2 regions of the Paenibacillus sp. RC334 genome follow, and region 1 is predicted to be linked to the other one. Evidence: predicted binding sites of a transcription regulator. Region 1 holds the regulator's gene; the other holds the start of a gene.
The links. The regulator Rex, encoded in region 1, represses fermentation and respiration genes when NADH is low (regulators of the CRP and FNR family bind a similar motif). The targets are predictions, from matches to a motif close to TTGTGAAATATTTCACAA.
Positions count from the first base shown of each region.

Region 1 (16,728 bases):
CCCGGAGGAGGAGGAAACACTCGAAGGATCACGCGGCGGCTACTACCAAGGGTTCCGTATCCACAGTGTCCGTCTTCCGGGTGTATTCGCACAACAGGAAGTTATTTTCGGAGGATTTGGACAATCCCTCAAAATTCGTCAGGACTCCTACGAACGGGCAGGCTACATGCCCGGAGTCAAGATCGGTATTCAAAAGGTAATGGAGCAACCTGGACTTGTATATGGATTTGAGCATTACATTGATTAAGAATAACGCGAATGAATGGACGAACGGTGATTACAGAATGAGGCAGGGGGAATTTCGAATGTTCAAGATTGCATTTATAGCGCATGACCGCAAAAAAGATGAAATGGTTAACTTTATAACCGCGTATGAGCATGTTTTTACAGGACATCAATTGTATTCAACAGGTACAACGGGTCTGCGCATTATGGAGCAAACGAAGCTTCAAATTCACCGTTACATGTCAGGACCGCTCGGAGGGGACCAGCAAATCGGGGCCATGGTCGCGCAAAATGATATGGATCTGATCATCTTCCTGCGTGATCCGCTAATGGCACAGCCGCATGAGCCGGATATTAGTGCACTGCTGCGTCTGTGTGACGTGCAGGGTATTCCTTTGGCGACCAATGTTGCGACTGCTGAAATATTGGTCAAGGCGCTGGATCGGGGCGATTTTGCTTGGCGTGAGCTGGTACATAAATATAAACCGGGCATTGATCAGCAGGATGATATAAAATGACACTGGACATATTGATTTTTGGAGCTCATGCTGATGATGCTGAAATTGGTATGGGAGGCACGATTGCCAAGCATACAGCCGCTGGTATAAGGGTGGGCGTATGTGATTTGACGCGTGCGGAAATGTCATCCAATGGCGATGTAGATACCCGCATGGCAGAAGCCGAGGAGGCTTCAAAAGTGCTGGGCCTTGCTGGGCGGACGAATCTGGGACTGCCTGATCGAGGTTTGTACGTGACACCTGAGAATGTAGCCGCAGTGACCGCGGAAATTCGGCGTCATGCGCCGAAAATCGTATTTGCTCCCTACTGGGAGGATCGACACCCGGATCATGTCATGTGCAGCAAGCTGGTAGAAGAAGCGGTGTTTAACGCCAAGTTACGTCGATTTAATCCGGAACAGCCTGCGGTACTGGTCGAGCAGTTATATTTTTATTTCATTAATGATATCGGCAGAACGGATCTGATTGTGGACATCACGGAGCATGTTGAAGCCAAGGAGCAGGCATTACTAAGCTATGCTTCCCAATTTCAGGCTGCAACGGGTAAAGACACGGTATCCACGCCATTAAACCAGGGGTATGTTGAGCGTGTAAAAGCCCGGGATTCGCTGTTGGGTCAGCGTAAGCTGATTTCGTATGCAGAGGGCTTTGCGTCCAAAACGCCTCATCTGGTTAAGCTATTCACATAAGGGATTATAAAAATCCAGACACATAAACAATAAATAGAATCCGTTCGTGTAGCGGTTATATATGCGCACTGATTGGTGTGGCACCAACATTGAAAAGTCATCACCGGTGGACGGAAGGAGGCAGCTTAACTTGAATGACAAATTGAAAATCGGAATTACCTGCTATCCGTCGTTGGGCGGTTCCGGCGTAGTGGCTACAGAGCTGGGCAAGCTGCTTGCCGAAAAAGGGCATGAGGTCCATTTTATTGCCAACAGTATTCCGTTTAGATTAGGCGGGGAATTCCAAAAAAATATTTTTTATCATGAGGTTGAGGTTAACGACTATTACGTATTCAGATATCCGCCTTATGATCTGTCGCTGGCGACCAAAATGGCTCAGGTCGCACAAATGAAAAATTTGGATGTACTTCATGTTCACTATGCCGTACCGCATGCGGTATGTGCTTATTTGGCCAAAGAAATGGTGGGCGACCATCTCAAAGTGGTAACCACGCTTCACGGCACGGACATTACGGTGTTGGCGCAGGATGAATCGTTGAAGGATCTAATCCGGCTAGCGATCAACAAAAGTGACGCGGTAACAGCGGTTTCGAAAGATTTGATTCGGGAGACGATAGATGCGCTGGAGATTACACGCCCTATTGATTTGACCTACAATTTTGTGGATAAACGAGTGTATTATCCGCGGGATGCAGCTGCGCTACGGAGAGATTTTGCCCAGCCTAATGAAAAGATTATGATGCACATTTCAAACTTCCGTCCGGTCAAAAGAGTGGGAGACGTGCTGGATATATTTGAAAGAGTGCAACGAAAAGTACCTGCAAAGCTGCTGCTGGTTGGGGAAGGACCCGACCTTCCAAAAATTCGCTGCAAAATCGAAAGCTTGGGCTTGCAGGATAAGGTTTTCTTTTTGGGCAAGCAGGATCAGATTGCTGAAGTGATTTCCATGGCGGATGTGCTGCTGCTTCCATCGGAAAAAGAAAGCTTTGGACTGGTTGCACTGGAAGCGATGGCTTGTGGAGTACCAACGATTGGTTCCGAGGCAGGAGGAGTGCCTGAGCTGGTTGTTCACGGAAGTACAGGTTATCTTGCTGAAATCGGCAATACCGAGAGGATGGCGGAATATGCGGTGCAGCTGTTATCGGACGAAGCGATGGCAGAGCGTTTTCGTGAAGCCTGTCTGGTGCGGGCTCGTACCGTATTCTGTGATACGCTGATTACCCGTCAATATGAAGAAATATATTTCCGTGTGTTGGGACGCGAGGTGCCGGATCTTAAACCGATCAGCGTTTAAGAAGGCGGACTTGCGTCCGTTTTTTTATGATAAGTCATTTGAAAACTTTATAAGCAAAGGGGGAAACCCTGTGAAAATAAACACTTGGCAATATGCTGACCCGGAAATGGCTATTCATGGAAAGGAAGTCATTCATACACTAACCACAGCTGGCTACGAGGCTTACTGGGTCGGCGGTTGTGTGCGGGATGAACTATTAGGACGCGCTATTCATGATATGGATATGACCACATCGGCTGAACCGGAACAGGTCATAGCACTGTTCCCCCATGTCATTCCGACTGGAATTCAGCATGGGACGGTTACGGTGATGCAGGGTGGGCATCCGTTCGAGGTGACCACTTTTCGAACAGAGAGCGGTTATACCGATCATCGCCGTCCGACAGAAGTCGCTTTCGTGAAGGATATCCGTGAAGATCTGATGCGGCGGGATTTCACGATGAACGCGATTGCAATGGATGAGCATGGGAAAAGGGTGGATCCGTTCGGAGGGGAAGCCGATTTACGCGCCGCTATTGTTCGTTGTGTGGGACGAGCCGAGGAACGTTTCGAAGAGGACGGACTGCGAATGCTGCGTTGCATTCGTTTTGCCTCCGTATTCCGGTTCCGTATAGCCTACAACACATGGAAAGGCATGATCCGTCGTAAAGAGGGACTTCGTTACATTGCGATGGAACGTGTGCGGGCTGAGCTGGAAAAGATGCTGGCAGGACCGGACCCGTTGCGTGGACTGGAAATGCTGGGTCGCAGCGGCTTGCTCGCTCGTACGAAGGTTCCCGTTCCCTGGGAACAATGTGAAGCACAGGCGCTCAGCGGGATGGTAGAACTGCCGGAAGAACTGCGATGGGGTTTGCTGCTGCTGTCTTGCAGACTTACCTCGGAGGCAACGGACGAGCTGCTAAGGGCATGGACTTTCTCCAACGCTGTACGTTTGCGGCTGGTACATCTGTTAGAATGGGAGCGTGAGCTAACGGACAGTGCTGTTGGGATAGCAGACAGTTCCACTTCAGTGGAAGGTGAAGGAATCAACGATGAAGCGCTACGCCGTAGTTGGATTCGACTGTTAATTAAGTGGGGACGGGATACCTCGTCAGACTGGCTTGAGCTTTACAAGACACTGCCTGCTTCGTTCCGCGAATTACCGCCACAGGCAGAAAAGCATGTAGCGAGAATGGCTGAACTGGCAGAAGCGTGGACGAAGCAAACCGCAGTCGTTCGTATCAAAGATTTAAATATTACAGGAAATGAACTGGTTCAGGCGATGAATCGACCGGGTGGTCCTTGGCTGGGTCAGACGATGGAACGAATTTTGCTGGCTACCGCCTGCGGAGATATTCCAAATGAAACAGAAGCTTTGCTTCAAGAAGCGAAACGGGTGATGAGTAGTGAATAATCATGAAAGACTGTTAGGCATACTGGAGGAAAATACATCAGATTATGTATCCGGGGAGGAAATCAGCCGCCGCCTCTCGGTGAGCCGTACAGCCGTATGGAAGCAGATCAACAAGCTGCGTGAGCTGGGCTACAACATTGAAGCTTCCTCGCGTAGGGGTTATCGGATTGTGTCCCGCCCTGATCGACTGGAAGTCTCTAAACTGGCATATATGCTAAATACCCAATCGTTCGGACAACGTATAGTTGTGCTGGACTCGACGGTCTCTACCCAGCAGGATGCGATGCGTCTGGCAGAAGAGGGTGCACAGCAGGGGACGGTAGTTCTGGCGGAGGAACAGACGGCGGGCCGGGGACGTTTGGGCCGAAAGTGGTTTTCACCTCGGGGCAAAGGCATCTGGATGAGCATTGTGTTGCGACCAAGCCAGCCCTTGGCCTTCACTCCACAGTTAACGCTGCTTACAGGCGTAGCGGTATGCAGAGCCATTCGTCGGTTGACGGGTGTGGAAGCTGGCATCAAGTGGCCGAATGATCTGCTTGTTCATGGTCGCAAAGTGTGCGGTATTCTGCTGGAATCTGCAACAGAGGATCAACGGGTCCGCTACTGTATTGCAGGTATCGGCATTGATGTTAATTTAAATACAGAGGATTACCCGGAAGAGCTGTCACGGTTGGGGACATCCCTGAAAATAGAGGCTGGTCGCGAAATCGATCGTACTGCATTGATTGCCGCCGTGCTGGAAGAGATGGAGCAGCTATGTGCGTTATATGCGGATCAGGGCTTTCAGCCTGTAGCTATGCTGTGGGAGGCGCTATCCGTGACGATGAATCGCTTCGTGCGGGCGCATACCGGACAAGGAAAAGCGGTGGAAGGTACAGTCGTCGGTTTGGACCCTTCGGGAGCGCTGGTGGTTGAAACGGAGCAAGGAGAGCGAATTCAGGTCGTTTCCGGTGATATACAATTGCAGGTGTAACCCTAGCTGTGAATAGCACCTGCAATTGTTCTTTATTTCTATCAGCATTTTGCATCATTCGATTCCCAACGCTCGAAAGTACAATAGATAGACGAACTAAACCGTTTTCGATCTATATATTGCTGATTTGAAATCGCTCTTGGGATTGTTGCAAAATGCTCCTATGCAAAACTTCACGTGAAAAAGCGGATGTTTTTTGTTATACTGTGCAGGAGGCGGCATCGGACGGTCCGAGCTGCACTCCGGGGCATGTGCTCCACCATTGCAAGCAAGTTAGACCATCATAACTTCATTTGAAGGTTACGTTGGATTCTGCTCTGAGCCGAACAGGACCGAGACAGAAGGGACGATCTCAAAATGAGTGTCTTTTTTGGCTGTTCGGACCTTTTGATGACGCAATTGTACAGGCGTTCATAAAAGGTTATTTTTTGTGCCAAAAAAAGATGGAAGGGAGCCATATACCATGGCAGGCAAGCAAGCACTGAATATTGTGAAAGTGAAAAAAATGAAGCAGGAGGGCATTCCGCTCAGTATGCTGACCGCCTATGATTATCCCTCGGCTAAAATAGCCGAAGAGGCGGGAATTGACATGATTCTCGTGGGCGACTCGCTGGGCAACGTCGTTCTCGGCTATGATTCGACCATTCCCGTAACACTGGATGACATCGTATATCATTCCCGAGCGGTAGCCAGAGGCGCGGAGCATACGTTTATCGTAGCGGATATGCCGTTTATGACATATCACAGCAGCGTATCGGAAAGCCTTCAGGGGATCCGCCGGCTGATGCAGGAAGGACACGCGCATGCTGTCAAATTGGAGGGCGGTGCAGAGATTGCCGACGTCGTAAAAGCGACTGTTCAGGCAGGCGTACCTGTACTTGGTCATATCGGTCTTACACCACAGTCGGTCAATCAGCTTGGCGGCTACCGCATTCAAGGCAAGGACGAAGCGGACGCACGGCGGCTGATGGCAGACGCCAAGGCGCTGGAGCAGGCGGGTGCCTTTGGCATCGTGCTGGAGCTGGTGACTGAGGAAGTGGCAGCGGCTATTTCCAAAGAACTGTCTATTCCGACCATCGGAATTGGTGCAGGACGCGGATGTGACGGTCAGGTGCTTGTTTATCACGATCTGATTCAATATGCTTCGCCTTATTACAACAAACGTTTTGTCAAAACCTATGCCGATGTCGGCGGCTTGATTCGTAGCAGCATTGAGCAGTATGTGAGCGATGTAAAGGGACGAGCCTTCCCGGCTAAAGAGCATGTGTTCAGCGCCGACGACAGCGTTGTAGAGGCTCTCTACGGACACAAGAAAGAGCAGGCAAAGGTGCAGGAACAAGAGGAACAGGCTAAGGAAAAGGTGGAATCTCGGTCATGATTATCGTAAGAGAAGTGGCTCAGCTTCGACAGGCAGTTGCTGAACGTCGGCAGCTTGGTGCAAACGGAGAAAAAGCGGAATACGGTTCTGCTACTACACAGCAACATAAAGTCGGCTTTGTGCCGACGATGGGGTATTTGCATGAAGGCCATGCGAGTCTAATGCACAAAGCGCGTGAAATGGCAGATACGGTGGTACTCAGCATTTTTGTAAACCCGATTCAATTCGGGCCTAATGAAGATCTCGACAGCTACCCCCGCGATGAAGAGCGTGATTTGGAGGTGGCGCGGCGTGAAGGTGTGGATATCGTATTTTTGCCAACTGTAGCAGAAATGTATCCGCAGCCAACCCGTACGAAAATTCGCGTATCCTCTTTAACGGATCGGTTATGTGGTGCTTCACGTCCAGGGCATTTTGACGGTGTGACCACCGTGGTTGCCAAGCTTTTTAATATGGTAGGTCCTGATCTGGCCTTCTTCGGCATGAAGGACGCGCAGCAGGTAGCGGTGCTCCAGCAGATGGTGACCGACCTCAATATGAATGTCACCATCGTTCCTTGCCCCATCGTCAGAGAGGCCGACGGTTTGGCCCTCAGCTCGCGTAATGTGTATTTGAGCGCGGAACAGCGGGAGCAGGCGTTGGTACTGTCACATTCACTGCGTAAGGTGCGTGAAGTGAGCGAAGATGTTGTGCAGAACACGTTTACGATCCTTCAGTTATACCAGATGGTGGAGTCCACCATTACTTCTTCACCTTTGGCAGACATTGACTACATTGAAATCTTAACCTTTCCCGGTCTGGATCCCCTTCCTCCCAAGCAGCGGCTAAGCGATGTTGAAGAAGACATCATTGTAGCGCTGGCTGTAAAGTTTGGGAAAACCCGACTGATTGATAATATGAGAATACAGAAGGCGGAGGTGCTTTCCCATGTTTAGAACGATGATGAAATCCAAAATTCACCGGGCGACGGTTACTGAAGCCAACCTTAACTATGTGGGTAGTATTACCATTGATGAGGATTTGATGGAGACCTCTGATCTGCTGGAGAATGAAAAGGTTCAAATTGTGAACAATAACAATGGAGCTCGACTGGAAACTTACGTTATTCCCGGACCGCGTGGTAGCGGCGTAATTTGTCTCAACGGCGCAGCAGCGCGTCTGGTGCAGCCTGGGGATACAGTCATTATTATTTCCTACGCTTCTATGTCGAATGAAGAGGCCAAAACATACAAACCGACCGTTGTATTCGTCGATGAACATAATAAACCGGCCCAAACGGCCAACAAGGAAGTACACGCCACGATCATGTAATGAATGGGAGTGCGGATGAAACCCGCCCTTTAAGCGAAAAATGTGAGTGTATTAATCCATCTTTCGTAAGGGCGGGATGCACATGTTCCAGCATGTATTCGCAGAAATGAACAGCATGTTAGATGATATCGTGAAGCATTACCCATCAGCCCAGGGCTCCCGCAGGCAGGAGTTGCTACAGCACTGGAGTTTGCTGCGGAGAATGAGTGACGGAATTATGGATGAATGGCTGGCCTTTGAGGAAAAAATGGTTCGACTGCGGACTGCTGGTTTTTCCGCTGAGTCCGGTATGTCTGACACGGAGCTATCTGAAAAGGAACTGCCTGAAAAGGAGTTGCCAGCCTTTAATCGGGGTCAAGGGTATTACCGACTGCTTATGTATCCTGAGGCCATCCGTCAGTTTGAACAGGTGCTACAGCATTTTCCAAACAGCTGGCAGAGCCGTATGTATATGGGGATGGCGTATTTTCAACTGGAGGATACAGCGGAGGCTGTGAGCCATTTTCAGAAGGTGCTGCACCTGACAGAGCAGACCGGGCTGAAAGCGGTCATCTATAATGCTTTGGGCTGTCTTATGGCGAAGCAGGCTGATGTAGAGGAGGCGCAAAAATGTTTTGCTCTCGCGCATCAGTTCGATCCTGCGTTACCCGAGCCGCTGCACAATATGGAAGCCTGTTTGTCCGGTGCCGAAATGCTTCGGTACGACAGCTCCATGATGACCTGGCTATAGTTGTCAGACACCGATCGAGACGAGGCATGCCCACCTTCCCAGGCGGTGTGTGCATCGTCTTTTTTGGCTGTCTTAATTTCCAAACAGGCGATCTTCTGCTATGCTGTTATACAGAGTTATTATTTTTGTATGTGTCAAAAGAAAGGATTAAGTTGAATGAAATTTGCGGTATTGGATTTTGAAACGACAGGCACCCAGTCCGCGGATGACATCATTCAAGTCGGACTTGCAATTATAGATCATGATAACAGCATTTCCCGTATTTACGGTTCTTATGTGAACCCTGGCAGATCCATTCCGCCTTTTATTACCGGGTTGACCGGGATTACAGACGATGACGTCAAGGATGCTCCTGCCCTCGAAGAGATGATGATGGAGCTAGTGCCTATGCTGGACGATGTCGTGCTGGTCGGTCATAATGTGGCGTTTGATTTTAATTTTTTGCAAAACGCTTTGGATCGGTGCGGGTACTTGCCGTTTACTGGCAGAATTTTGGATACGATGGATTTTCTGAAAATCATGTTTCCATCGCTATCTTCCTATCAGCTGGGTTTTGTTTCTTCTGAGTTCGGGCTGGCGCATGACCGACCTCATCAGGCAGACAGCGACGCGTTGGCTACGGCTGAGGTGTTTTTAAAATGTCTGGATGAGCTTCACGCGCTGCCTTTGATTACGATACAGCGGCTCAGCGATTTGTTCGCGGAGGAAGACAGTGACCTCGGATGGTTTTTGGACGGGGTGCGTGAAGACAAAGAGCATGATCCTATTCAGGATTTGGAGGGTCATCAGTTTTTTTCGTCAGCTTGCGCTGAAGGTAGAGGATTGGACGGAGCTAAATGCCCCTCGCAGAGAGGACGACCCCAATCCGCTGGCAGGCGTTTCCTTTGAGGAATACATGGATGATGTGCGAGACAATTTACGTTCATCCTTGAGCCAATATGAGGAACGCGAAGCGCAGACGCAAATGATTGAGGGTGTCAATCAGGCGCTGAGTGAGGACAAGCACCTGTTGATCGAGGCGGGTACGGGGACAGGCAAGTCCCTCGGTTATTTGCTCCCTTCGCTATATCACAGTGTGAAAAATGGACAGCGAGTCATGGTTAGTACGCATACGATCAACCTACAGGAGCAATTACGCGAGCGTGATATTCCGATGCTGACCAAGGTGATCCCGTTCCCGTTCCGGGCTGCCATTTTTAAGGGCCGGGGACATTATTTGTGTCTGCGTAAGTTTGAACATAAAATAAACAGAAGAGACTTCGCAACGCCGAAGGAAGATTTAATTACAGCGGCCCAGATGATCGTCTGGCTGACATTGACGGAAACCGGTGATGATGAAGAACTGAATCTGAGCAATCGTGGCGGAGATTTTTGGGAAACGGTGGCCAGTGATTCGGAGTCCTGTCTTGGGCGTTCTTGTCCATGGTTCCGCAAATGCTTTTATCATCGTGCGCGCCACGAGGCGGGAATAGCCGATGTGGTCATTACGAATCATTCGAAGCTGTTCACGGACGTAAAAGCGAGTCATCAGCTGTTGCCGAGCTATGAGCATCTGGTGATTGATGAAGCGCATCATCTGGAGGAAGTCGCTGGTAAGCACCTGGGAATGCATATGAAATATTTCACACTCGTGCATACGCTGACCCGGTTGTTCAAGGACAGCAAGAACGGACAATTGCCTTCGCTGCGTCAGCAGTTGGCAAAGTCGGGGCATGAGAAATCGACGGATTGGGCTTCTACCATCGACCAGATATATCCACTCGTGCTGGAGGTCAAGGAGACTTGGGATCTGCTGAGCGACAAGCTGTTTGGTATGCTGCCGGAGCGAAGTGATGCGACACCGGGCGAAACAGGGCAGTTTTCTTCCCGTCTCAAGCCGTCGGCCAAGCCTGCCAAGTGGGATCAGGCTGCTGCGCTGGAAAATCAGGTTTATGTAACGTTGAGCGAAATTTTGCGCAAGGGCGACAAGCTGATGCTCGACGTGAAAGAAGAACATGACGATTATGCGGCTGACAGCCTCATTACAGATATTACGGGGCTGCTTAAGGATTTGGCAGGCATTAGGGAAAGCTTGCGCTTTTTCATGCGGATGGATGATGAGACGACCGTATATTGGCTCGAAGCGAGCGGGCAATTCCGCAGCAAGTCGCTACAATTTTATGCGGTGCCCGTCGATGTGAGCCGCCAGCTGAAAGAAATGTTTTTTGACAAAAAAAGGAGCATTATTCTGACGTCTGCTACCTTGTCGGTGGATAAGTCGTTTCAGTACATGACCGATCAGCTCGGCTTGCAGGAGGCCGCAGATCAAGGGCGGCTGATGACTACGCAGCTCCCTTCACCCTTTAACTACAGGGATCAGGTGTTGCTAGTCATTCCAAGGGATTTTCCGAGCGTGAAGGGCAGTGTAGGAGATGAGCATTTTGTAGATATGCTCGTCAGCTCGCTAGGTTCGACTGCCCAAGCGACGCGGGGGAGAATGCTCGTTCTCTTTACCTCCTATCGCATGCTCCGGCAGGTGTATGAGCCGCTTAAGGAGGCGTTAGCATCCAGCGACATCACCGTGCTGGGGCAGGGCGTGGACAGTGGGAGCCGCAGCAAGCTGACCCGACGTTTTCAGGAAGCCAAAGCTTCTGTGTTGCTGGGAACCAGCAGCTTTTGGGAAGGCGTCGATATTCCGGGCAAGGCGCTGACGTGTCTGGCTATCGTCCGCTTGCCGTTCCAACCGCCCAATCACCCGCTGCTGGAGGCTAAAAGTGAGCTGCTCCAGCAGCAGAAGAAAAATCCTTTTATGAAGCTGTCTGTTCCACAGGCTGTCATTCGCTTCAAACAGGGATTTGGACGTCTAGTACGTACCGCGAGCGACCACGGGGTTGTTATCGTTTACGATACGCGTGTGATTGAATCCTATTACGGGAAGCACTTTTTGTACTCGTTACCGGGACCAAAAATGGAGCATATGCCGACGGAGCAAATGGTGCCCCGTATCGCCGAGTGGCTCCAATCCGCCCCGGAGACAGAGGCATAACGGACGGACATCTTAACATGTCCGTTACAATTAGGGGGAGCATGTATGAAATCAGATAAAATTTCAGAGGCTGTCGTACGGAGGTTACCCGTATATTTACGTTATCTGAATGCACTGCACAAACGGGAGGTGGCTACGGTCTCTTCCCAGGAGTTAGGACAAAGACTGGATTTGAATCCGGCTCAAATTCGTAAGGATCTCGCGTATTTTGGAGATTTTGGCCGTAAGGGTATCGGCTATGATGTTACTTATCTTATCGAGAAAATACGCCATATCCTGAAAATCGACCAGCAAATTAACGTGGTATTGGTCGGAGCAGGTAATCTGGGGCAAGCCCTTTCGAATTATAATGCTTATTTAAAAGACAATATGAAAATTGTAGCAGTATTTGATGCTGTGCCAGATAAGGTCGGAACCAGGATCAATACGCTGGTCGTACAGCCAATGGATGAACTGGAAGCGACCGTGAAGGAACAAAACATTCGGATCGGGATTATTACCGTACCGGATTTTGAAGCGCAGAACGTGGCTGACAGGCTCATAAATAGCGGGATTGGAGCGATTTTGAACTTTGCGCCGACCACTCTCAAGGCACCAGCAAATATTCGAATACATGCCACAGATTTTACAACAGATTTGTTAAGCCTCGCTTATTATTTGGAAGACGGAAAGGAAGATATGCAACATGACGGTGAATAAATGGATGATTAAAAACGGCTCTTTTGCCGTGAACAGATCGGAAGCGGGGGTAATCCACGGCTATATGATCGTGGAGGACAGCCGCATTGCCTATATTGGCGAGACTTTGCCAGCGGGTGAGGAAGAGACGGAAGCGATTGATGGTAACGGGCTGCTGTTTTTACCTGGCCTGATTAATACACATGGTCATGCGGCGATGTCCCTGCTGCGCGGGTATGGGGACGATCTGGCTCTTCAAGTATGGCTTCAGGAAAAAATGTGGCCGATGGAAGCCAAGTTTACGTCTACGGATGTGTACTGGGGTACGTCCTTGTCCGTGCTGGAAATGCTGAAAGGCGGTACAACCACCTTTTTGGACATGTATGATCATATGGACGAGGTGGCTCGTGTAGCTGAAGAGTCCGGCATCCGTGCCAGTCTGATGCGTGGAGCGATTGGATTATGTTCGGAGGAAGAGCAGCGGATCAAGCTGGCTGAGGCTGTGAATTTTGCGCGTAATTGGCATGGAAAAGCAGACGGTCGCATTACGACTATGATGTCTCCACATGCGCCGTATACGTGTCCGCCTGCGTTTATCGAAAAATTCGTGCAGGCTGCGCATGATCTGGACTTACCGTTGCATACGCATATGTCCGAAACCATTGCCGAAGTAGAGCAAAACGTACGCGACTACGGCTTGCGCCCGGTTGCGCATTTGGATAAGCTCGGCTTTTTCTCCCGTCCATCGCTTGTTGCCCATGCTGTTCATTTGAATGACGAAGAAATAGCTTTGCTGGCTGAACGTGGTGTAGCGGTTTCGCATAATCCGGGTAGCAACTTGAAGCTGGCGAGCGGTGTGGCAAGAGTGCCTGATCTGCTCCGTGCAGGCGTTACCGTCTCTCTCGGAACAGACGGTCCCGCCAGTAACAATAACCTGGATATGTTTGAGGAAATGCGTCTGGCTGCACTCATTCACAAGGGAGTATCTGGGGGACCCAACCGCAGTTCCTGCGGGTGAGGCGTTGCGTCTGGCAACGGAGTACGGAGCGAAGTCGATTGGCTTGAATGAGGTAGGGGCGCTGGCAGCAGGCAACAAGGCTGACTTTATCGCGCTCGATCTCAATCAGGCTCATTTCTTGCCGCATACGGATCTCATTTCTCATGCCGTATACTCTGCAAGCGCCAAAGACGTGGCCCATGTATGGGTTGACGGTCGTCAGGTTGTGAAAAACGGTGAGTGCCTGACTATGGATGAGGAACGTATCAAGCATGAGGCACAAGCCGCCTTTGAAGGGCTGCTGTCGCGCTAATTCAGGTGTCACATCCCCTTAGAGAGGAAGCACAGGTTTGAAAAATAAGAAAAAATGGATAGTGGTCGCCATTCTGGCCGTCATACTGGTCCTGGTCAGCATTTTCTGGTATTATTCCTATGTTACTCAAGATCAGGTGACTGAGAGAAATGCCGCTATCGTAAAGGCCAAGCAATCGGGTGGTCTGGTTACCACGACTCAGACGTGGAAGTCGGTGTGGGATCAGGTATACTGGGTGGTACAAGGGAAAAATGCTCAGAATGAAAATATTATGGTGTGGGTCCCTTTTCAAAAGGTGGAGGGTCAACCTAATGTGCCTGTGGCAGATAATAGTGGTGTTCATACCGAGCTACTTAAAAACGGAGTCGACGAGCAAAAAATGACAGCCATGATCCAGCAGCAGCTTCCGGGTATAGATATTGTAAGGCTTGAGCCGAGTGTGTTTAACGGTCAATATGTGTGGCAGTTGTTTTACGATGACGGCAGTCATCATTACTATACCTTTTATCGCTTCTCGGATGGGGGATCGATGGGGGTAAAGTATACTTTGCCTAATAATTGAGCTGGGTGAAGAGTGGCTGATGGTGGTGTGAGAGCGCTGCGTGGTCCATTTGAGCTTACGATCGCTGTTGCCGACGGATTTTTTTTCGATTAGATTCTTATGGGGAAAATCCGTCGGCAAGCATATGCTTCCGAACCGAGCTTTCTTTCAGAAAGCTTTCAGGCGAACGCTTCGCTTCTTCAGATTCAAATGGCCCACTCCGCTGGCTGATCGCGATGGAGTTACTCCAAACACCACTCTTTCTATGGGAGTTGGGGGGTAGGGGGCACGGACGCCGCTGCGCTTGTCTCCGTTTTGGGTTTTACACCAAACTAATTCTGTACGAACTGGAAAATCGTTTTTACTAAAAAAGATATGTGAAATTAGAAGACATTGTCTTATAAAAGAATGTGTAGTTTTGAATCATTGAAGACTAAAAAGACGTAAAGCGATATTTCTCGCATTTGCGTCTTTTAGTTTTTTTGTTTGGGTAAGTGTTTATTATAGTATCACTTGAATTTCCCTTAAACAGGTTAAACATGAAGTCTATTACATATATCATAATATTTTTTTCCTTAAAATGGTTTAATTATAGGTGCAGACTAACGTAACCCATAATTTTGTGGCTATGTTATCATGACTACTTATACAAAAAGGAGATTCATGAACATGGGTAAAGTGAATGGGAAAGTTGCATTAGTAACGGGTGGAGGTCAAGGGATTGGACGGGCTATTGCTTTACGCCTCAGTCAAGATGGCTTCGCAGTGGCAATCGTGGATTTGAATGAAGAAACGGCCCAAAGTGTTGCTGGTGAGATTACAAAGGCAGGAGGGCGCTCGCTTGCGCTTAAAGTCGATGTTTCCAACCGGGATCAGGTTTTTGCGGCTGTAAAGGAAGCATCTGAAAAACTCGGTGGCTTTGATGTCATTGTAAATAACGCGGGGATTGCTCCCGCCAAGCTATTGGAGGATGTCACGCTGGCTGATTTTGACAAGCTGTTCCACATCAATGTGACCAGTGTATTATGGGGCATTCAGGCAGCAGCCGCCAAGTTCAAGGAACTGGGTCATGGTGGTAAAATCATCAATGCCTCTTCTCAGGCAGGCCATGTCGGTAATGCCAACCTGGGTATTTACTCCGCCACCAAATTTGCAGTTCGTGCCCTAACACAAACCGCCGCTCAGGAATATGCCCAATACGGTATTACAGCTAACGCCTACTGCCCCGGCATTGTACAAACGCCAATGTGGAGTGGCATTGATAAAGAAATTACGGCATCCAAAGGTGAAGCTACTGGCGATGCGACCAAGGAATTCGGCAGTAAAATTGCCCTGGGCCGTCTTTCTACACCGGAAGACGTATCTGCCTTCGTATCCTTCCTGGCAGGCCCTGATTCCGATTACATGACAGGACAATCCCCACTGATCGACGGTGGCATGATGTTCCTTTAAAAGATTTAAAGGTTGTATTATGACGCAATTATGAATCCTTTTTAGATATAGTGTAAGGTTGCAATATGAGAGCTAAAATGCTGTATGAGAATCTTTTCTTACACATAAAAAGAAGTAGACATCACAACAAAAAAAGACGTAAATACGATAAAATTCGTATTTACGTCTTTTTAACTCACTCCGCGAAGCTTGGCTGAAAGCCAGCAAAGCATCTTTATCTACCCAACTTCTCTCCTAAGGCAAATTCATCTTTATGGCTGTGCAGTAGCGGAGTGGAGGATTTGAATCTGGAGAAGCGATAGCGTTCGCCTTTGCCGCCGGATTTTCCCCATAAAAATCTAATCGAAAAAAATCCGGCGGCAACAGCGATCGTAAGATCAAATCCTCCACATAGCGCCTCCCCTCCCCACCACCATAACCAATGATTTTGCCTTATCGCAACTCCCCCACACATTGCCTTCGATATTAGATATACGTTATGATATACTATAATTTATAAGTGATAGACAAAAATGATAGAAAAAGACCTGCTGATCACTGTAGATCATGCAGTCTGGTTTATGTGTTGACATTCGTCCCGTTTCTTCTGTGTTTTACATTTTGAGAGGAGGATGTTATTTGAAATTACGTGCAGTTCCTATCGTTGTTGCGGCGGTTCTGGCAGCATCGCTGTTGTTTGGAGGATGGTTTATTTACCGTCAGTTTACAATGCAGAGTCCTCTGGAAAAACTGGTTTCCCAATATCCCGGCGTCACAAGCGCTCAAATAGATATTAAACCGGATCAGGTTGTTTTGAATCTGGATCTCAAACCGCAGGCAGATGTCGCCGGATTGGTCAATGTAGTTAAGCAAAAAGGACAGTCCATCATTGGCAGCCGTACAGTTAAGCTGGAAATTGCGGATCATTCCAATCCAGCGTTGAACCAGTGGTGGTCTGAGGCCATGTTTCCGGTAGCGGAAGCGATGGAAAATAAAAAATACACCCAAATTTCATCTACCGTCGAGCAGATGAAAAAGAAAAAAACCGGTATCGAGGCCGATACCGATATGGATTCAAACAACGTCTATATCCGACTCAGCGAAGGCAAAGCGACCAAGTTTATCGTTTTGCCACGTCAATCTCAGCAAATGGGGGTATGGCCTAATGCCTAGATGGATCAAGGAAGCACTAATCGGCATTGTGCCGGTGACCATTATATTTCTCATTTTTA
Region 1 is NZ_CP125370.1:3,226,963-3,243,690, reverse strand. Features, by position in the region: gene dapB (4-hydroxy-tetrahydrodipicolinate reductase) at 1-247, shown strand, start outside; gene mgsA (methylglyoxal synthase) at 306-743, shown strand; gene bshB1 (bacillithiol biosynthesis deacetylase BshB1) at 740-1,432, shown strand; gene bshA (N-acetyl-alpha-D-glucosaminyl L-malate synthase BshA) at 1,563-2,726, shown strand; gene QMK20_RS14765 (CCA tRNA nucleotidyltransferase) at 2,797-4,119, shown strand; gene QMK20_RS14760 (biotin--[acetyl-CoA-carboxylase] ligase) at 4,112-5,092, shown strand; gene panB (3-methyl-2-oxobutanoate hydroxymethyltransferase) at 5,556-6,470, shown strand; gene panC (pantoate--beta-alanine ligase) at 6,467-7,405, shown strand; gene panD (aspartate 1-decarboxylase) at 7,398-7,781, shown strand; gene QMK20_RS14740 (tetratricopeptide repeat protein) at 7,864-8,511, shown strand; partial or broken gene dinG (ATP-dependent DNA helicase DinG) at 8,668-11,536, shown strand; gene QMK20_RS14730 (redox-sensing transcriptional repressor Rex) at 11,582-12,235, shown strand; partial or broken gene QMK20_RS14725 (amidohydrolase) at 12,222-13,524, shown strand; gene QMK20_RS14720 (cell wall elongation regulator TseB-like domain-containing protein) at 13,562-14,086, shown strand; gene QMK20_RS14715 ((S)-acetoin forming diacetyl reductase) at 14,735-15,517, shown strand; gene QMK20_RS14710 (hypothetical protein) at 16,136-16,669, shown strand; gene QMK20_RS14705 (AAA family ATPase) at 16,662-16,728, shown strand, end outside.

Region 2 (16,728 bases), 2.1 Mb from region 1:
ACAACACCCGAGGAATATAACACCCTTTTCTTCTCTTGCTTGCCCCTTACAGACAGGGATGTCTAGTATCGCCAACTATCATTATATATAGAGCCCGTGAGCGTAAAGTAAAGGAGTCTGCCAATGGCAGACTCCTTTTTGACTTGATCGCACGAGGCTGCCATCCGTCCCATGCTTTCCAATAACCTATTGCTTGGGCAATTGGAAAGAGCTTTTCAGTGATACCACACGGTTGAACACAGGCTCACCCGGCTTGGAAAGCTTCGGATCGACACTAAAATAACCATGACGGAAAAATTGGAACTTGTCCTGCGATTGTGCTTCCTTCATATTCGGCTCGACAAAGCCGTGAGCAATTTCCAGAGAGTTTGGATTCAATTGGTCGAGGAAGGTTTTTTCCGTTCCATCCTCTTCAATCGCTTCCGGATCTTCTGCGTTAATCAAAGGCTCATACAGGCGGAATTCAGCAGGAACGGCCTGAGTAGCCTCCACCCAATGGATTGTGCCTTTGACTTTACGTCCGGTAAAGCCGGATCCGCTCTTGGTTTCTATATCGTAGGTACAATGGATTTCCGTTACATGACCATCCGCATCTTTAATGACATCGTTACATTTGATGAAATAAGCATGCTTGAGGCGTACTTCATTGCCTGGGAACAGGCGGAAGTATTTGCTCGGCGGATTCTCCATGAAATCCTCACGCTCGATATAAATCTCACGCGAAAACGGAATTTGGCGTATGCCCAGCTCCGGATTTTCCGTGTTGTTTTCCGCTTCCAGCATTTCAACCTGTCCTTCAGGATAGTTCGTAATGACCACCTTCAACGGATCAATGACCGCCATTGTACGAGGTGCCTGTAGCTTCAAGTCCTCACGTGCAAAATGCTCCAGCACTTGCAGGTCAATCACGCCATAGGCTTTGGAAATGCCCGTCTCATATACAAAGCTGCGGATCGCTTCCGGCGTATAGCCACGGCGGCGCAAGCCGGAAATCGTTGGCATACGCGGATCATCCCAGCCGTCTACATGCTTCTCATCTACCAGAAGCTTGAGCTTACGCTTGCTGGTTACGGTTTGAGCCAGGTTCAACCGTCCAAATTCGTATTGGTGCGGTACCTTTTCCATCTCGCATTCGGCTACAACCCAATCGTACAACGGACGCTGATCCTCAAACTCCAGCGAACAGAGCGAGTGCGTTACACCCTCGATGGCATCCTCTAGCGGATGAGCGTAGGAATACATCGGGTAAATGCACCATTTGTCACCCGTGTTGTGATGCTCGGTATGCGAAATACGGTAAATCACCGGATCACGTAAATTAATGTTTCCCGAAGCCATATCAATTTTGGCACGCAGCACCTTTTCACCGTTTTGGTATTTCCCTGCACGCATTTCTTCGAACAGCTTGAAATTTTCCTCCACGCTACGTTCACGGTAAGGACTGTTTTGCCCCGGTTCGGTCAGTGTGCCACGAGTTTCGCGGATTTGATCCGCGCTTTGATCGTCCACGTAGGCTTTACCCTTCTGGATCAGCAAAACGGCGCGCTTGTACATTTCGTCAAAATAGTTGGAGGCAAAATGTTTCTCCTCCCATTCGTAACCCAGCCACTTCACGTCCTCCTGAATGGAGTTTACGTATTCCGTGTCTTCCTTCGCCGGATTCGTATCGTCAAAACGCAGGTTGGTGCGTCCTCCGAATTCATCTCCCAACGAGAAATTGATCCAGATGGCTTTGGCATGTCCAATGTGCAAATATCCGTTCGGCTCCGGTGGAAATCGTGTAACAACTTCCTTTACCTTACCGGTACGTAAATCCTCTTCAATGACACTCTTAATAAAATTGGGGGGAGTGATCGGCTTCTCCACGCTAATCAACCTTTCTTCCGTGTAATCTGTACAAAATCTGTTCCCTTAAATATACCCTTTCACACCGCATAACTCAATAAAATGAAAAACCTTATGCCCTCTTCAGCCCAAAAAGTAACAAGTTATGAAAAAGAGTTAACATTTCTGACAAATAAATTCGTTATAGTGTATATATCTTTTATTTTACCCGGAAAAGGAGAACCCACCCGTGTTTAAGCTACTCATCGTGATCCTGCTGTCTATGCTTTTGTCCTCTTCCAGTATAATTTCCGGTCATCCTTCACCGGATCCGGCACCTGAACCCATACAATCGCGTCCGTTAGCCGTCGCTCCTGAAGACTCATCCGTAAAATTGTATGTTGAGGAGCCGTCCCAGGGGCTATTCCGTACAGCCACGCTGAAAATCGGCCAGCAGCGTCGTACATTCGCATGGTCAGGCTCAGCAGATGTCGCCACCGCACCACAGTTGTACTATACGGATGTAAACGGCGATGGCGTTCACGAAGCTGTAGTCATCCTGACCCTCGCCTCAGGCACAGGTGTCGAATTGCAGGAGCTTCATATCGTCAACGCACAGACCATGGACGAATATCCGGTTGAATCGGCGGCAGATGCTGTGTCCCGGCGGGTTCACAGCAGTGTAGAATTGTGTGACCACAACCAGCAGGTGCATATTACAGTCACGATTGATGGCATCACACACACGCTCGACCCTAAAGCATCGGCGTTTTACGATGATCCAGCCCATTTTACAGACCGCCTCGATTTCAGCTCTGTCGTCATGTACGATGCCGAACAACGTCCTCTACGCGCCACCGTATCGGGCAGCGTATCCCCAACCGAATTTGTAGGGGATTTGGAGCTGAAGTATGTATATGAGCATGGACGGTTCCGGGTGGGACCTATTGAGTTTGCAGCTTCCTCTCCATTTTGACGACTCTCGCAGAATAAGGTAGCATGGGATTAAATGCTAGACTGGCTGGTTTAGCGATTTTCCGAGTGAAAGAGGGGATCAATCATGTTTACATACGCGTTGGACGAACGCACCGTCCTTCGTCCGCTCACCAAGGAGCATGTGCAGCCTCTGTTTGAGCTGATCGAAATGTCCCGTGACCGCCTGCGTCAGTGGCTTCCATGGGTGGATTCCACTACGGAAGTCAGCCACACAGAGCAGTTTGTGCAGAGCGCCTTAAAGCAAGCCGCAGAGAACGGCAGCGTGACCGCCGGAATCTGGCTGGATAATGAGTTGGCTGGCATCATCAGCTACCATGAAGTCAATTGGACTCACCGTTCGGTCAGCATTGGATACTGGCTTGGACACGGTTACGAAGGACAAGGTCTTATGACCAGCGCATGCCGCGTATTCATCGAGTATGCGCTGATAGAGCTGGACCTTCACCGGATCGAAATCCGTTGCGCCACCACCAACCGCCGCAGCCGGGGGATCCCGGAGCGTCTGGGCTTCGTGCTCGAAGGTATTATCCGCGAAGCGGAACTGCTGCCCGACGGCTATATGAACCATGCTGTGTACGGCATGCTCCAGAGCGAGTGGAAACAGCTTCGGTAACCTTGCACCATAAAACAGCGCCGCAACCCGTTTAGGGTCTGCGGCGCTGTTCCTTATGAACGGCTTATAGGATGCTATAAGAAGCTGATTGAGCTATAGAATCCATGTCTATTTTAAGAAATAGGCCATTAACACATCGTCCACGAATTGGCCCGCTATGTAAAACTCCTCATGCAAACGTCCTTCGATCGAGAATCCGCATTTTTCATAAAACATTAGGGCCTCCGTGTTGCACGAGAGTACCCGCAAGCTTAATTTGCGAATGCCCTCAGCGGCTGCAATATCCTTCATGGCGTTCATAAGCGCCATCCCAATACCGTTGCGGTGATAGGCTGGATGCACGGCTATATTTATTTCTAACACATGGCAATTACTAGCCAACAGCGTTGGAGAACGAAATCCGATATAACCGCAGAGCACTCCCTGTTCGATAGCGACCAGTTGAGAGCCCGGAGGCGTATTGCGCAAAAACTCCCCACGCGACTTCCATGACAGCGAGGCGGGGGCCGTTCGTTCATTCCATACCAATTCATCCAGCGCAATCAGATCAGGAGCATCCTTCATCTCCGAATGACGTATCGTCAGGGGTTGACTTGTAAGCAATTTCTTTCAATCCTTCCTGTGAAGGCGTTCCTGAAGTATAGGCAGCAACCATTCGTCATTTATTGTACCATAATCACGGGCTTGTCACAGTCTTTATTAGGACTTAAGTACTGGAAACGTCTGCCTTGGACGTAGTAGTCTCAAAAGCATCCTCTTCACAGCGGGAACGGTTCAATCCGCTATGCAGAATAAAGAACAGGATGGACAAAACCGCCACGCCCGCTGCCAGCCAAAGTGTGGGTGGCAGACCTCCGCCATCATATAGCCTCCCCATAATATAAGGCCCCATCACCCGTCCGGCAGCGCCAATCCCCCCGACTAACCCGATGTAAAAGGGTGCTCCCCGACCTCCATGGTCGGACAAAAATGCCGGAACCGCTGGTGCGATCAGCATCTCTCCCAGGGTCGCCAAAACCATGGCGAATATCATCCCCGTATAGTTCTGTGTGCCTAACATGACGATATAAGCTGCCAAATAAAATCCCCCTGCCCACGTCATTTGAGCCGAAGCGTGACGGGCATAAAGACGTTTGAGCCAGAAAATAATCGGCTGTGCAGCAAAAATAAGCACACCGTTCAGTGTCCATAGTAGCCCGTACATCGTTTTAGGCAAGCCCTGCTCAATAATATATGGAGATACGCCCGTATTCCAGATCGAATTACCGAACCATAAAAAGAGCGAGCCCAACCCAACGAAGAGATACAGCCTGGTATCACGGAAAAGCAGCCGCGCTGGTATTTCCTCTGTTCTTTTCTTCACGGACTTGCTGAGCTGAACTTCCCCCTCTTCCCGGTCGACCCTGCTCAGATAGGACCAGAAAAACCCGGCAAATACCGCAGAGGTAATCCCGTTCATGACAAAGCTGAGCTGATAGGAGAGATCGGCCAGAACGCCACTCAGTCCAGTACCCAACGCCACCCCTATATTATTGGCAACATAGATAATGTTGAACAGCTCTCCACGACGGTCAGCAAAGCGAAAACCTACAAATGCCTGAATCGCGGGCACAGATACGACATTAAAAAAGCCGATAAAGCCCATCATAATAACAAACGCAACCCAGTGACCGCTGGTAAAAGGAAGCGTGAGAAGTCCCAACGCGTTCATTGCCAGCGAGCCGACAATCAGTTTTTTGGCCCCAATGCGGTGATAAAGGGCTCCTCCTAGCACCTGACCAAAAATCCCGCCCAGGGACTGCACCAAAATCGCAATCCCCGCATCTCCCATACTGCGGTGCAGCTCGTCAAACACATACATGCTAACCAACGGCCACATTAGAGAGCTTCCGGCGGAATTAATCAGGCTGGCGACAAGAAACACTTTCACTTCTTTCGGATAAGAATCCAACCATTTCATATATTCTGTTTCTCCTTTAGCATCTGACACCATAAAAAGACATTATCTCATTGACGCTTCACATTCACCACCGTTGAAAAGAAAGTAGCCCCCCGCCCCATATCCGACAGTCGGTCAGAGGTTAACACATTGGCACGCTGTCTGCGTCCTTTACCTTCCCACCATAACCCTTGGCTAATCACCGTACCAGGCAGCATCAGATCCGTGACTTTGGCTTTCAGCTCATACGTTCCCCGGTCGTTCCATACCGTAACCGGATCACCGTCCGCGATGTCTCTTGCCTGAGCATCCTCCGGATGAATTTGCAGCAAAGGCTCCCGTTCCAGCCGCTGATGCTTCGGTAAATTTGCAAACGTGGAATTCAGAAAATTATGATTCGGCGGCGAAATAAACATCAGCGGAAACCGCTCGTCCGCTTGCGGTCGATGCTCTCCGTCGTATCCTTCAATCAGCGGCACATACGAAGGCATCGCGGGCAGACTCGCTTGCTTCATCTTTTCCGAATACAGCTCAATCTTGCCTGAAGGCGTAGTCAGACGATCCAGATAGGTAGCCTTCGGCGTCATGTCCAGTTTGACAAAAGGTGACTTTTTTAAGGCTTCCAAAGTCACACCGTTGAGATAAGGATTCGTCGGGTTATCAAGTGCACCCGCGATCATGTCCTCTTCGCTTTCCATGAAAGCAGCCTCATCAAAGCCCATAGCCTGTCCAAGCAGGCTAAACAGCTCATAGTTGCTTTTGCTTTCCCCGAGTGGTGCAATGACAGGCGCCTGCATCTGGATATAATGATGCCAATACGATTTATACAGGTCTGTGCCTTCAAAAGAAGACGCCGCTGGCAGTACAATATCCGCATAGCGGGCCGTATCGGTGAGGAACAGGTCGTGAACGACCGTAAACAGATCCTCCCGTTCAAACCCCTGCGTCACCCGATCAGCATCAGGTGCTACGACAACCGGATTGCTGCAATACACGAACAGCGCCTTGATCGGCTCGTCCTTCTGTAGCAGCGCTTCGCCGATTTGGTTCATGTTGATCGCCCGGGCATCCGGGTTCTTACGCAGATCAGGACGCGCCAGGTTGGCACCGTTGAATTTGCCGTAAGCCCCATTGGAACGTGATGCTCCCCCGCCGTGCTTCAGCCATTGCCCGGTGAGCGCTGGCAAGCATGTAACCGCGCGTACATTCATGCCGCCATTATCGTGATGTTGAAGCCCGTTGCCAATGTTGATATACGCCGCTCGTGCCTGTCCATACATCTCCGCCAGACGAATAATATCTGCCTCCGGCACACCTGTAATACGTGAGACCCGCTGCGGGGTATATGCCCTCACATGCTCGCGCAGTTCCTCATGACCGACCGTATAGCGGCGCAAAAATTCATCGTCCGTCAGCCCTTGCTCGAACAGTACGTGCATAACACCCAGCGCGAGCGCAGTATCCGTTCCCGGGTAGAGCGGAATGAACCAATCCGCCCATTGCGCTGTCCGATTGCGGTGGACATCAATGACGATCACCTTGGCACCTTTTTTACGTGCCTTCTCAGCCAATACCACTTGATGCATATTGGTGCTGATGACATTTCCACCCCATACAATAATGAGGTCAGCATCCTCTGTATCCTCCGGACTGGTGCCACCCTTAAAACCCATGACGGATGCCCAGCCTTCATTCCCAGCCACACTGCAAATCGTCTGGTCCAGTTGGCTTGAACCCAGCGCATTGAAAAAACGGCGATCCATCCCGTCCACACTCAACACGCCCATATTGCCGTAAAAGCTGTAGGGGAGAATAGATTCCGGTCCGTCCGTGCGAATCAGTTCCTTGAAGCGGCCTGTAATGGTATCCACTGCCTCCTCCCAGCTAATTCGTTCGAACTTCCCTTGCCCCTTGGGACCTACACGCTTCAACGGATAGAGCAGCCGTTCGGGGTCATACACTCGCTCCGTCATATTGCGAACTTTGTTGCAAATGGCCCCCTTCGTAATAGGATGATCCGGATTACCGGTCACCTTGACGATCTTTCCATCTTCCTTGTGAAGCAGGAGCCCGCACGTATCCGGGCAATCCAGCGGACATACAGCCGGAAAAATACCGTCCGTACGCTCCGTCACTCGCTGCCTCCCTTGCAAGTCTTGCTGAAGCACAGCCTCAGGAGACGCGCTGTTGCGATGATCCATGATGTTGATGCTCCTTTCCATTACCGTTTCCAAAAATTACACTGTTCTTATCATATATACAGCTATGTCCTATGGCAAGAGAAGGATTTTTCCAACCCAAATCCGTCCACAAAGCTCAAAAAATCCGCTTGCTGCTCACAGCAAAACGGATTTCTAATATTCTATATTATTTTTGACAATACCTGTTTCAGTAATGAATACCAAGGGTAAAAGAGATCAAGGCATTATTGACGAGAGCACACTCATCCTCCATGCCAAATCATGGACCACTCCCAAAAAAATCCGCCATGACAGGTTTCGTTCCCCCGGACCTGTCATGGCGGATTTACTTTGTTCCCATTTTTCCAAAGCGCTGCTTAATCAAGCATGGTCACTCAACGGAGTTGTTGCAGTAGATGAAGATGCCTGAGATGAATCATTCACAGAATGTACAGCGGAATGAGGCTTTTTCAAATATGCCAACCAGTAAGCTCCAGCTACGAACATGCTTCCTCCCACCAAATTCCCCAGCCAAACCGGAATGAAGTTCATGACATAATCTGCCCATGAAAAATGACCTGCGAAAATAGCCGCCGGAATCAGAAACATATTGGCTACAACGTGCTGGAATCCGATAGCTACAAAGGCCATCGTCGGGAACCAGATCCCCATAATTTTGCCACCGATCGAATCCGTGCTATACGCCAGCCATACAGCCAGCGCTACCAGCCAGTTACATCCAATACCGGATATAAACGATTGCAAAAAGCTTTCATGCAGCTTGTGTCCCGCCATATCCACCACTTTGTCCAAATAAGGTCCTGTCTCGGTTAAACCCAGCACATGACCAAAGAAAAAGGCAACAAACAACGCGCCCGCAAAATTACTAAGCGTAATAATCGCCAAATTACGGAACATCGCCCCGGTCTTGATCCGTCCTGCCCATCTCGCCAGTGGCACAGCCATCATATTACCGGTCAGCAATTCTCCGCCTCCGATCAATACCAATACCAGACCTACAGGGAACACGGCTGCTCCAATAAAAGTAGCAATACTTCCCCATTCTTTGGGCGCGCTTGCGATAACACGTATATCCAGCAAAAATCCAAGCGCAATAAATGCACCTGCCAAAAATCCCAATACCACTGCCACAGTCCATGGATTGTTCGCTTTGGCCACTCCTGTTTCCACCGTCTTTTCAGCAATCTGCCCCGGTTTATAACTTGCCATATATTCCGCTCCTTTAACATCTTTTCACTCGAATGTTCTCTCTCATATTTTATTTAAAATCAGTGATTTTGTTTGTGAAAAAAATCACTTTAATGAGTATTAAAAAAACAGCCCTTGGATAAAGGACTGTTTTTCGTGTATTCTTGCATCTACCGCGCCACTAAGTGCCTATGATTTAGTTATATTCTTCCTTTTCAACTGCCCTCAGGAACCAAATAACTCCTCCGAGTCCTACCAGCGCCACGGCTACAAGAAAAAGGATATAAAACAAATCCATAAATCACTTACCCCCTAATCCTTATGCTCTCTATATTGTACTATAAGGATTCATCTGTACGTCTCATATTGTTGACAAACTTATGAACAATGTCACAGACAAAATGAATTATACGGTAACTGGCTTCCGTTCAGATATCAGCGGCAATGCTTGCAAACCCGCTGCATTCAAGAAATTCCAAGGCTTATTATAATGCGGCTGAAAGAAGAAATCCACAAAGGCCAGTTGATCAATGGTCATATGATTTTGGATCGCCACCGACAGGGTATTAATCGATTGGGTCAAATCTACCTTCGACATAATTTGTGCCCCGACAATTCTCCGTGTTTCCTGCTCATATACAACCTTCAGCAGCACCTTTTCCGAGGTTGGCATAAATTCAGGACGGTAGCTGTCCTCAATGGTTACGGCCTCTACAGCCATGCCTTCGTCCGCTGCTGCCGCTTCCGTCAAACCTGTTCCTGCAATATTATCTTCATAAATTTTAATACCCGAAGTTCCCTGTGTTCCCATATAGGCAATGGTCGGCTGAACCAAATTGCGTGCCACCAGCGTACCCATACGAACAGCGTTGGTTGCCAATGGAATATAAGCCGTTTTGCCTGTCGGGTTGTAGCGTATTGCACAGCTATCGCCTGCGGCAAATACGTCCGGGCAGCTGCTTTGCATATAATTGTCCACAATGATCGCGCCGTTGGGCAGCATGTCTACCTGACCTTTAAGCAGATCCGTTTGAGGACGGAAGCCGATGCAGAGAATAACAAGCTCTGTTTCATATTCTCCTTTGGATGTAACCACTTTATTCACCTTACCGTTACTTCCTTCAAAACGGCTCACTGTTTCTCCCAGCACCAGCTTGATGCCATGTTCCTTCAAGGAACCTTCAATTCGGTCTGTATATTCCGGGTCCAAATATTTATTCAAAATACGATCCGCGCTGTCAATCAGCGTAACGTTCTTACCGTTCATTTGAAAAGCTTCCACCAGCTCAACACCGATATATCCGGCTCCGACAACTGTAATGTTCTGTACATGCTTGGCTTTCTCAATGATGTCATTGGAATGATTATAGTTTTTGCAAAGCAGAATATGATCGAGCTCAATACCTTCCAGCTTCGGAATAATAGGCCACGAGCCTGTAGTTACAATCAATTTATCAAAGGTGTCCGTGAATTCTTCTCCTGTTTGGAGATTGCGTGCTTGCAGCGTTTTGCCTGCTGTATCGACATTCGTTACCTCATGAAGCATCTTGGTCACGACACCCAGCTCAGCCAGTTCATTCGGGGAAGAATAAAATAATCCGTGCGGATCTTTGACGACACCACCTACGTACAGTGCAATACCACAGGATAAAAACGAAATATTGTCATTACGCTCGTAAACGGTAATTTCTGCATCTGGATAGCATTTGGCTGTGTTGACGATGGCTGCCGTACCTGCGTGTGTACATCCGATAACTGCTACTTTCATGTTGAATTCCTCCTTGGTGTGGGCATAAAATGTATAATAATTGTGAATTGTTTCACGTAACTACTTTGTTGATTGTGATTTATTTCACTTCATGCACTTATTATAGTGTGATATTTTTCACATTACAATAGCTATTTATGATATTCACAATTTGTCCACATTTTTAAAGTCAGGAAGATACAACGTCAATCGTTTGCTGCAACACCTCTTTGCTTCATTCAGTTTTTCCCGTATGGGGCTTGATTATGCCTTTTTATCAGGCTTTCAAATGCTACTGCAACGATCAATCAAATGTGAAATACAGAAAGCAAAAAAAGGCCGAATCTCGGAAAACAACGGAGATTCGACCTTATCTAAACGTATATTTCTGACTAAGCTGGAAACTATTACAGGAGTTGCTCGATAGCCGCTTTCATCGCCTCTGGTGATTCCTTGGGTTCAAAACGCCCCACAGGCACACCTTCACGATCCACAATGAATTTCGTGAAATTCCATTGAATCGTGCCATCTTCCTGCTCTCCAGGCTGCTGCCTTTTCAAATATTCAAACAGAGGTGCTGTATCCGGACCGTTAACGTCCACTTTAGCGAATACCGGGAAATTAACCCCGTAATTCAGTTGGCAAAATTCAGCCGCTTCCTCGCTGCTGCCCGGCTCTTGACCGCCAAATTGGTTACAAGGGAAGCCTAATACAACCAGTCCCCGATCCTTATATTCATCATATAGCTTTTGCAAATCCCCATATTGCGGGGTAAGTCCGCATTTGCTTGCGGTATTCGCGATGACCATCACCTTACCGGTGTAGGTATCCAGAGGAACCTCCTGATTCGCTGGTGTTACGGCATGATGTGAATAGACAGACATATAGCACCCTCCTTTGTTTCGCTTGGTTTAAGTTTCATCACCTATTTTACCCAAAACGAGACGGGCACGCCAACATCCCTCGACTTTAGCGAGACGCCACCACTTCGAGTCTGCGTTCTTCACGTTCTGAAGCAGACATCCTTGGACACGCAAAACAATACCGCTGGCCTCCACCTGTCTTGTAATATTGGCAGCAGGACGGTTTCATATATGCCTTCTCACCAGGACGGTAAGGGTTATCCAGCTCAACAAGACGAACCGTAAACGGGTTTCTTTTACGCCCGAATACCTCTCCCTCCAGCTCCCGTGTCACATAATCATAATCTTGTTCAAAATGCTCCACATCCTGTGGATCGGTTAGCGATGGCTGGACTCTATCCTTAAAATACAGCAAAGTCAGCGGAAATTGTCCCCACATCTGTCCAACAGATGCACCTCCTACCGAAGCCATCGCCTCCAGTATCGGTCTGATCTGCAAGCTGTAAAAGTCACGCAACGCCTGTTGCGCCTGCCCGGATGAATGATGCTCGTCTTGCCTGATGTTGTCCAGCTCTGTTTGGTCGATGACCTGAAAGCTGATGGCGGGATATTTCCCTTGATAACAAATATGAAATCTGAGATTGGAAACGGACAGATCGAGACGGCGTTCACACAAAGACACCATAAAATGCTGAGCAAACACAAGACCTCGCAGCTGGTTCACAAAATAAACGGCTGTGGTCAAGCCGTCTTCCGCACGCAGCAACTCACCATAATACTCTATCACAGAGCCAAGCTTATCCGGTTCAAGCCATTCTGCCACGGGCCCGGAGTATACCGCATCTTCTGGTGTGTCTGTCACTATTCGCGCTAATTGCTCAAGCTGATCATAATCCAGTGGTTTCATTAGGTCTCCTTTATCCTCTTGCCGCTACCTGTGGTCTGGCTTCACGCCGCTCGGAAACGGAGCCCACCAGTTGATTCTCTTCCAGTTTCAATCCCTTTGCGGCTTGGCTTACGGCTGGTTGTCCGGCCAAAGCATACGGAAGACACAGCGGTACACCTGTACGAGGATCTGTTACGATATCTGCTTCAATACCGAACACCTCGCGCAGCACGTCAGGGGACATGACCTCGGTTGGCGTTCCTACAGCCTCGGCCTTCCCTTTTTTGATCGCGATCATATGCTGGGCGTACCGGGCTGCATGGTTCAAATCATGCACGACCATGACAATGGTACGTTCGGCCGAAGTGTTCAAATACTCTAACAAATGCAACACTTCCAATTGATGCGCCATATCCAAAAAGGTAGTCGGTTCATCCAGAAACAAAATATCCGTATCCTGCGCAAGCGCCATGGCAATCCATGCACGCTGGCGCTGACCGCCAGAAAGCTGGTCGATCGGGCGATCGTGGAACTCGCTCATTCCTGTCACCTGAATGGCCCACTCTACCATTTTACGATCATCTGCTTTCATAGAGCCAAAGCCTTTTTGATAGGGGAAACGTCCGTAAGATACCAGTTCCGTCACAGTCAATCCTTCCGGTGCAGTCGGATTTTGCGGCAAAATAGCCAACTGCTTCGCTACCTCCCGGGTGGATTGCTTATGAATGGATTTACCATCGAGCAGAACGCTGCCGCCTTTAGGATTCATGATGCGAGCCATCGTCTTCAGAATGGTGGACTTGCCGGAGCCATTTGCGCCCACCAATGCTGTGATTTTCCCTTGCGGTATTTCAACGTTCAGATCCTCCACAATCAACCGATCTTCATAAGCAATATCCAGATTAGCCGTTTTCAGACGAAACATTCGGAATCATTCCTTTCCCTTATCTAATATATAGTCACGGGCTTAACGCACGATATTCATCAAAACTTCATCCTATCTTTATATAATAAAGATATTGATAATCATTATCAAGTGTTAACTGGTTTATTTCCTATATCATACAGTGCATATCATCCAATATTTCCTCAAAATTTCGAATCACATCTTCCAACCAAGGCAAGGATGCTCATGATTAAACTCAAAACTATATCTACATTGAGACACACCTGTTGATTAACCACTAAATGGTAGAAAAAAAGCCGTCAACTCGGTAAAATGTTTGTACCTCTACAAACTTAACCGAAAGGTGACGACTCCATGAAAAAGTCTATCACGATTACATCTATCCTTCAATCCATTCTGACACCAGAAGAAGTGCAAAACGTTGTCAAGGAAGTTGATTATGAAGACAAAGCCCGTAAATTCACGGTAACCCACTTACTTCATTACTGGTGTACAGCTGCTTTAGAACAATGGGACGGTTATCGTTCGGGTGTGGATCATGCCAATCGCAGTGGCCTGCCTGTAGTTCATTATTCTTGTTTTTCTACCAAAGCCGCCGAAGTCCCTTTTGCTCTATTTCAGGAGCTTTTACATCGGGTCATTCACAAGTGTAGCCGAGAAACACGCCGAAAACTTACGTTTCCCAAAGAATTACTCCTCATCGATTCAACGACCGTGACGGTGGGAAAAACACGACTCCCCTGGGCTCCTTATCACGGAGAGCGTTCTGGCATTAAACTTCATGTGGCTTTACGAGCCGAAAACGGGCGACCTCTTCAGGTCGTCGAATCGCTGGGTTCCAAGCATGAGGGCCCTATGAGTGAAGCGCTGGCTCAGCCAGACTACATTTTGGTGATGGATCGTGCTTATGGAAACTGGAGCGTCTGGATGACTTCAAAAACGTCATTCGGCTTCGCGACAACGTTCATTTGGAAAGACCTCATGCCCTTTCTCGTCTCCCAAAGACAGATTCATCCGTCATTCGAGATATCACTTGCCAATTGGGGACACCGCAGTGTCGTTCCAAGCAGCGTCATCGTGTGGTGATGTTTCAAGATTTTGAAGGCCGAGACATCCGAGTCGTGACCGATTTAATGCAGGTCACGGTAGAACAAATCGCACAGATGTATAAAGCTCGATGGCAGATTGAGGTTTTTTTTCGTTGGATCAAGCAACATTTGAATATTCCAACGCTGTTTGGTACGACCTAAAATGCGGTCTATGGGCAACTGTTCTGCGCGCTCATCGTCTATGTCCTGCTCAAATGGCTATTTGATGCTGCTCAAACGACGTGGCCCAAACACGCCATTCTTTCCTTTGCCAGATTTTCCCGACTTTCCCTTCTTCACAAACTGCCTGGTGAATGGCTAATTCTAATTCAACGCATTCTTCTCCAGAGTACTTCTAGTTTTATGAATTAAATTACTTATTATGGTTAATCAACAGGCGTGGAACTGAATCGAATGTATAGTGGAGATACAAGAAATTCACAACAAAGAACTCCCCGTAATACTCATCTGTGGGGCGGCTAGAGACACGGTAGTTATAGTAGATAGGGATTTGCCCCGTACTGCGGGGAAAGGTCACGGGAAGTTTGGATGAGGGGTTCACATTACCAAACAATATATCGGAAACGGCTCTGCCCGCTTCAATACCGCTGTGCTAGGCGTATAACATGGCTTTGGCGTAAATAGACGGGCCTTCAAGGGCAAGGGGAAGGCCCGCGCATACTACGGCTACAATGTTTTTATTAAAACGGCGTATTTCTTCCAGTAGCCTTATACGCTACGGGCTTCGCCATACATGTTCTGCTCCGCTGTCACGGCCACTAACCATTGTCTTTTGAATATCAAGGTCAAAATTCGTCAAATATTCCTTTCATAAATTAACCCTTCCTTCATGTTTGACAACACTCATCCGCATTTGTAAAATGCCCTCGCCTAGCGCACACATGCTTTGGTTTATTTTAAGATTCCAAAGCATCTTTAAGAAATTGAAGTGAATCATGACGAAATGCACTTGTTTTTGATTCGTCTATATGATGAAAAGTAACATCATCAATATTTGGAATATTTGATGTATCATAAACATAGCAAGAAGATAAGCCAAACGTATCCAGCAGAGCTATCAGTCTTGAATCCATTGATTTGGGGTCTTGTGGATTATCAGATACCGGGAAAACCAAAAATGGAACCTTATATAAAATGGCAAAAACAGCCCCATGAAAAGCACTAGTAATAAAATACTTAGCGTGTTTTATGTACCCTACAAATTCCTTCGGACCAAACGTAGCTGCTCCAGCAGTTGCAAGAGATATAATCTCGTATCCGTACTTTTGTGAAAGTGCTTCAGCATATTCCTGAACCCCTGTATCTCGTAAATCATAAGTGAGTATATAGGCTTTTTCTGGCGGAGTAGCAGCTATATCATCCCATTCGGATTTATCAAGAAGCATTACAGGATCCAATACATGAGTAACCTCTCCATTTTTCATCGTTTTCACAAAAGGGATTGCACTTTTTTCACGAACAGAAACAAAGTCTAAGGAATTAACGTGTGGAGCAAGGATATTTTTTCGATCGGGCTCTATTTCTGCTCCTCCCATGCTTGCTGCGTATGCAGTTTTCGTTTTTGATGCTGGAACAAAAGAAAGTGCCATACAGGGTAAAATGTCATCGGAAATAACCCATGGTAAACCCCATATTTGGTCGCTACCGCAAACAAAAATATCGTAATCATCAACACATTCTGCAATATCAGATACTGTATATAAGCGTTCGCTGTGGGGAATGCTTTCGGAAAAAGTCCTAAAATGTTCAGCACTTTTAGCACTTTCATATGCTTGTAAGGTGTATTCGTTTAGCCACTTGAATGTAATTTGCTCACAATGAAATCCTAACTTAGCTATAGCTTTTTGCAGTGCATAAGCTCCAAGTTGGCCACCGTAATTATAGTTTTTGTAATAAAGAGTAATAATTCCAACTCTTTTCATAATAATCTCCATTCCGACTAAGTCGGCACAAACAGGAATGAAAGAAAAGTGCCGAAAAGTCTACATAAATTTGAATTTTGCAACAGTATAGCGTAATAAATCATCCTAAAATGATTTATTTGACTATCCAATTAGCTCAAAAACCGCCGTTTTTGCATCCATCTCACTAACACAAGTTATTTTTGAACAGTTCATAAATCCTTCGCTTAGTTTTATTATTTATATTCTTACTATTTATACAAACTTTTCAAAATATCTTCCAGCGACGATTCTCGTACCCGAATATCCACCACATTATACCGGGAAGCAACATAGCTGATAGCTTCTCCCGTTCGCATTTGATTATGAAGGATTTTATAGAAATGTTTTTGCGTTTCGACTCTTTGCAATTGAAAATGTTCGTGAATTATTGGTGGTATAGACTGATCGAACTCAACCTCTAAAATATACTCGGTTTCTTTATATTTTTCGTGGAAATCAATTTGTTCACCATCAAATAATAGTTTTCCCTTGTCGATTAACACGAGTCTTTG
Region 2 is NZ_CP125370.1:5,297,174-5,313,901, forward strand. Features, by position in the region: gene QMK20_RS24300 (MFS transporter) at 1-1, shown strand, start outside; gene QMK20_RS24305 (glutamine--tRNA ligase/YqeY domain fusion protein) at 187-1,866, opposite strand; gene QMK20_RS24310 (copper amine oxidase) at 2,075-2,800, shown strand; gene QMK20_RS24315 (GNAT family N-acetyltransferase) at 2,885-3,433, shown strand; gene QMK20_RS24320 (GNAT family N-acetyltransferase) at 3,542-4,036, opposite strand; gene QMK20_RS24325 (MFS transporter) at 4,140-5,393, opposite strand; gene QMK20_RS24330 (molybdopterin-containing oxidoreductase family protein) at 5,441-7,573, opposite strand; gene QMK20_RS24335 (formate/nitrite transporter family protein) at 7,934-8,782, opposite strand; gene QMK20_RS24340 (FAD-dependent oxidoreductase) at 9,168-10,529, opposite strand; gene QMK20_RS24345 (glutathione peroxidase) at 10,916-11,392, opposite strand; gene QMK20_RS24350 (hypothetical protein) at 11,478-12,278, opposite strand; gene QMK20_RS24355 (ABC transporter ATP-binding protein) at 12,289-13,182, opposite strand; gene QMK20_RS24360 (transposase) at 13,519-14,250, shown strand; gene QMK20_RS24365 (transposase) at 14,133-14,414, shown strand; gene QMK20_RS27810 (glycoside hydrolase family 3 C-terminal domain-containing protein) at 14,626-14,856, opposite strand; gene QMK20_RS24370 (polysaccharide pyruvyl transferase family protein) at 15,170-16,195, opposite strand; gene QMK20_RS24375 (ABC transporter ATP-binding protein) at 16,426-16,728, opposite strand, start outside.
Region 2: the regulator Rex is predicted to act here: its motif matches at 8,855-8,872, upstream of QMK20_RS24335 (formate/nitrite transporter family protein).